Regions from separate parts of the Bacillus sp. NMTD17 genome, predicted to be linked through region 2. Evidence: riboswitches for the same ligand, from Rfam matches in the RefSeq annotation. Region 2 holds a riboswitch; the other holds the start of a gene.
The links. A riboswitch is a leader RNA that binds a small molecule or an ion and turns the genes downstream of it on or off. The one in region 2 is predicted to bind glycine.

Region 1: another riboswitch for glycine. It lies ahead of C6347_RS00535 (amino acid permease); the one in region 2 lies ahead of gcvT (glycine cleavage system aminomethyltransferase GcvT).

The regions. Positions count from the first base shown of each region.
Region 1 covers NZ_PVRH01000001.1:108,934-111,337, reverse strand. The annotation lists gene C6347_RS00540 (DUF3169 family protein) at 1-7, shown strand, start outside; gene C6347_RS00535 (amino acid permease) at 56-1,402, opposite strand; glycine riboswitch at 1,565-1,644, opposite strand; gene C6347_RS00530 (LacI family DNA-binding transcriptional regulator) at 1,906-2,404, shown strand, end outside.
Region 2 covers NZ_PVRH01000003.1:100,549-102,952, reverse strand. The annotation lists gene gcvPA (aminomethyl-transferring glycine dehydrogenase subunit GcvPA) at 1-194, opposite strand, end outside; gene gcvT (glycine cleavage system aminomethyltransferase GcvT) at 211-1,308, opposite strand; glycine riboswitch at 1,413-1,508, opposite strand; glycine riboswitch at 1,512-1,619, opposite strand; gene C6347_RS10095 (DEAD/DEAH box helicase) at 1,870-2,404, shown strand, end outside.

The sequences.
Region 1 (2,404 bases), on a different contig from region 2:
TCGTTAAATGAACAAAAGCACAGCCTAATGCAAAGGCTGTGCTTTTTTCCGTCCATTATGACGCACGGCGTTTCTTTCGTGCATAAATCAATAATAAGAAACCAAACCAAACCGGTGTTAATAAGAGCGCCGGACGTGTTGCATCCGCAAACAGCATGATCACAAGAATGGCAGCAAAGAGCACAAGAACACAAATGTTCACAAAAGGTGTGAACGGTGCTTTAAAAGTAGATGCCGCATGCAGTTCAGGCCGTGTTTTTTTATATTTCAAATGGCAAATTAAAATAATACTCCATACCCAAATGAAACAAATGGCGCTGATGGTTGTGACAATACCAAAGGCTTGTTCGGGAATCAGCTTGCTTAAAAGAGCACCGACCGATACCACAATCGTTGAAACGAATAGTGCATTACTTGGAACAGCGTGCTTGTTCAGACGTCCAAAGGAAGCTGGTCCCTGTTTTTGATGACTGAGATTATATAAAATACGGCTTGTTGAGAACATACCGCTATTACAAGCTGAAGCCGCAGACGTTAAGACAACAAAATTAATAAGTCCCGCTGCTACTGGTATCCCAATCAGCCCAAATGTTTTTACAAAAGGACTTTCTGATGCACTGAGCTCAGTCCATGGGTTGATACATAGTAAAACAAAGATGGCACCCACATAGAAAAATAGAATTCTTAAAGGAATTTTATTAATCGCAGACGGGATGTTTTTTTGCGGATTGGCTGTTTCTGCTGCGGACACACCGACTAGTTCCACTCCCACATACGCAAAGATTACCATCTGGAATGACAGTAAGAAGCCTGTGACACCATGCGGGAATAATCCGCCGTGTGACCAAAGATTCGTTACCGTCACCGGACCTGCATCTGTTTGAAAACCCATGATTAAAAGGACAATTCCAACGCCGATCAGTAATAGAATCGTAATGACCTTAATCAACGCAAACCAAAATTCCATTTCTCCGAAAAGCTTCACCGTTAATAAATTAAACCCTAGTAAAATCAACAAACAAATGATGGCAGGAATCCATTGCGGGATGTCAAACCAGTACTGCACATACACTCCGACAGCAATGACATCCGCCATCGCTGTCATAATCCAGCAAAACCAATATGTCCACCCTGTCACAAAGGAAGCCCAAGGACCGAGATAGTCCTCTGCAATATCGGTTAATGACTGATAGCCCGCCTTCGATAAGAGTAATTCACCAAGTGCCCTCATGACAAAAAAGATCGCCATTCCGACAATTAAATAAGCAAAAATGATCGATGGACCTGCCAATTGAATGGCCTTTCCAGAGCCTAAAAACAGCCCAGTTCCAATGGTTCCGCCAATTGCAATCAACTGAACATGGCGGTTTGATAAATCTCGTTTTAATTCTTGTTGTGCCAATGCTAACGCCCTCCTACGACACGATCTTATACTGAAATAATGAACCCTCAAAAAGTCCATAAAAAAAGAGATTGGATGCGCTCCAATCTCACGGTCATAAAAGAATAGCAAAATAGAGAAAAGCAATACACGGCGTCATCCATGCATTACAAATACAATATTTCGTACTCTTCTGTCCTTTTGCCTGAGATTGTGAACCCTTCGGCGCCGCACATACATGCGGTCTCTCCAGAAGCTGCTCCTGCCATAGTGTGACCCACAGCAATCATAGCCTTCATTATTTACTTAAAATGTTGCTATTTCTGAATAATTTCATATTTTACGCCTCTAGAAGAAAGCTGTCAATGGAAATCTTTTATGATTTCTGTCACTCTAGCTGACTTCACTTCATCAATACCCCTCATTAAGGTATAATAAATCAAAAGATGTTCGGCTCGTTTGATGTAGAAATCCATCCTGACCATGAACCAAGTTAGGCAATCCATTGAAGTTGGTGAAGATAAATGAAAAAAATGAACAAACAGCGTGTCACATTACAGGAAGTCGCCCGTCATGCCGGTGTATCGACTTCAACGGCCTCACTCGTTGTTCGAAACAACCCAAGAATCTCTGAAGCCACTCGAAAAAAAGTCCTGCAATCTATGGAGGAATTAGGATACGTGTATGACCGCGTCGCTGCTAACATGCGGTCAAAAAGTTCAAATATTGTAGGTGTGATTGTCACGGATATTTCAAACACGTTTATTTCTGAGTTTTTAATCGGCGTGCAAACCACACTTGAATCACTGGGCTATACCGTTTTACTTGGGACAACCTTTGACAGTGTCGATAAGCAGGAACGGCTCATTTCTACCATGGTAGAGCACCGAGTTGGCGGGATCATTTTAAACCCAGCTTCGAAAAGCTCTGCTCGGACGGTCAAACAATTAAATCAAATTCGTACCCCAAAAGTACTGGCAAATCGTGAATTAGCGGATGTGCATTGTGACTATGTCGGTGCTG
Region 2 (2,404 bases):
TTATTCTTTGCAGCTAATCGGGATAATTCCCTTACAAGCTCTGTTTCAGATGCGGCTTCTTTAATGTTGTATGCTCCTTTAAATCTCACTTTTTCTGGGATATCTGAAAAAAGCTCATCAATCGACTGAACGCCGATGACATCCAGCATTTCTTTTTGATCTTGCTCTGTTTGCGGCAGATACCTGTGCTTCATCCTCTATTCCCCCTCATTATTTGGCTCTTTTATAAAATGGTGTCGAGACGATTTTAGCTTTTAGACGTTTTTTGCGAACTTGTACTTCCACCTCTGCCTGAAGCTGCGCCTGAGAAGATTCGATCAAAGCAAGCCCGACATTTTTCTTTAGTGTTGGGGATTGTGTGCCGGTTGTGACAACCCCAATCTGCTTTTCTCCTGAAAAGACCGGATAGTCTGTGCGCGGAATCCCTTTATCGATCATTTCAATGCCGACAAGCTTTCGCTTCGCTCCCTCTTCTTTTTGCTGTTTGAGCGCTTCTTTGCCAATAAAATTGGCTTCTTTATCCGTTTTGACAGCAAAGCCAATCCCGCCTTCTAATGGAGAGATATCCTTTGTCAGCTCCTGGCCATAAAGCGGAAGTCTTGCTTCAAATCTTAAGGTGTCACGTGCACCGAGCCCGCACGGTATTAACCCTTTTGGCTCGCCTGCTTCTAATAAAGCCGACCAGATGTGGACCGCATCTTCTGACTGGCAGTAGATTTCAAAGCCGTCCTCCCCTGTGTAGCCCGTTCTCGAAACAAGCACTTCTTTTTGAGCGACCTCAGCTTTTGATAAAAATGTAAATGGCTTGAGAGATGTCACCTCTTCATCCGCCACATCTTTCATAATGTCAGCAGCAAGAGGTCCTTGAAGTGCTAGCAAGGCGATTTGATCAGAGACATTTTGGATCAATACGTCGTTCTCACCTTGGTGCTGAAGCAGCCAATCCACATCTTTTTCAATATTTGATGCATTAATGACAAGCAGATAATTGTTCTTTTCTTTTTGATAGACGAGCAGATCATCCACCGTCCCGCCATCTTCATAGCACATGGCTGTATATAGTGCCTTACCGTCTGTCAGCTTAGACACATCATTGGTTAATAACCTTTGTAAAAAAGGAAGGGCATCTTGACCTTTGATTTCCACCTCACCCATGTGAGACACATCAAAAAGCCCTGCTTTTGTTCGAACAGCTTCATGTTCTTCTTTAATGGAAGAAAATTGGACAGGTAATTCCCAGCCCCCGAAGTCAATGGTTTTTGCGCCAAACGTTTCATACGCATGAAAAAGCGGTGTTCGTTTCAACATCAATCGTTTCCCCCTTTTTTCTTTCAGTGCAGATCACAAGCTGAATTTTCAGAAAAAAATCGCAGCAAAAAAGGACAGAGCGCTCCCTTTTATCAAAAAGAAGTCTCTGTCCTTGCACCTGAAAGTTTACAGCACAACAGCATTGTGCGTTTTCCCCTTTGGTGGTTTGCTAAAAATCGATGAGCAAACACTCTCCAGAGTTGCGTCCGGTAAGAGTACTTTTGCCTGAGAGATTCACTGAAACGATTCAGCTTGCTCCTTCGGCGCCTGCCAGTGCTAAATAACCGCCAAGTCTCTCCCCATACCATCATCCGCTCATATTCTTCACATTTATTGGACATACTATCAAAATGGGTGACTTATTTTCTAGATCACTTACCAACATCCTACCATTAGAAACGGATGAAGAGCAACAGAAAAATCATTAACATTTTTTAAACAAACATTCACTATCGTTCGCTTTTATTCATATATCTAGTCTTTTAAAGACCTCTTAAAAAATGAAGCGTTTAAATACAGAACAATTTTATCATTAACCTATTAGAAAGGCAGGCGATCACATTGAATATTCAAACGATTTTTGATCAGGAATGGGCAAGTGAATTTCAGCAGCGGCTTGCAGCAGACGGCCCCTGGGCGAACTGGGAAATGTACCGTTTAGCGACGCAGGTTCAAAAAGTCACAGCCATTGATTCATTTGAAGGACTGCAAGCTCCCGCGCACCTGCCTGCATTCACGCCTTTAAAACATCAGCTTGAAGTAGCCAGAAGAGTCGTAGAAGAGATGAACGGAAAAGCCATTTTAGCAGATGAAGTGGGACTTGGAAAAACCGTAGAAGCAGGACTCATTATCAAAGAATACATGATTCGTGGACTTGCAAAAAAAATTCTCATACTTGTCCCCGCCTCCCTTGTGTCTCAATGGGTACAGGAGCTGCGGACGAAATTTTACATTGATGCTGTTGAACAAAAAAAGAGCTACGTGTGGGAGCAGTGTGACGTCGTGGTTTCCTCCATTGATACAGCCAAAAGACAGCCGCATCGAGACACCATTTTATCAATTGCCTACGATATGGTCATTATTGATGAAGCACACA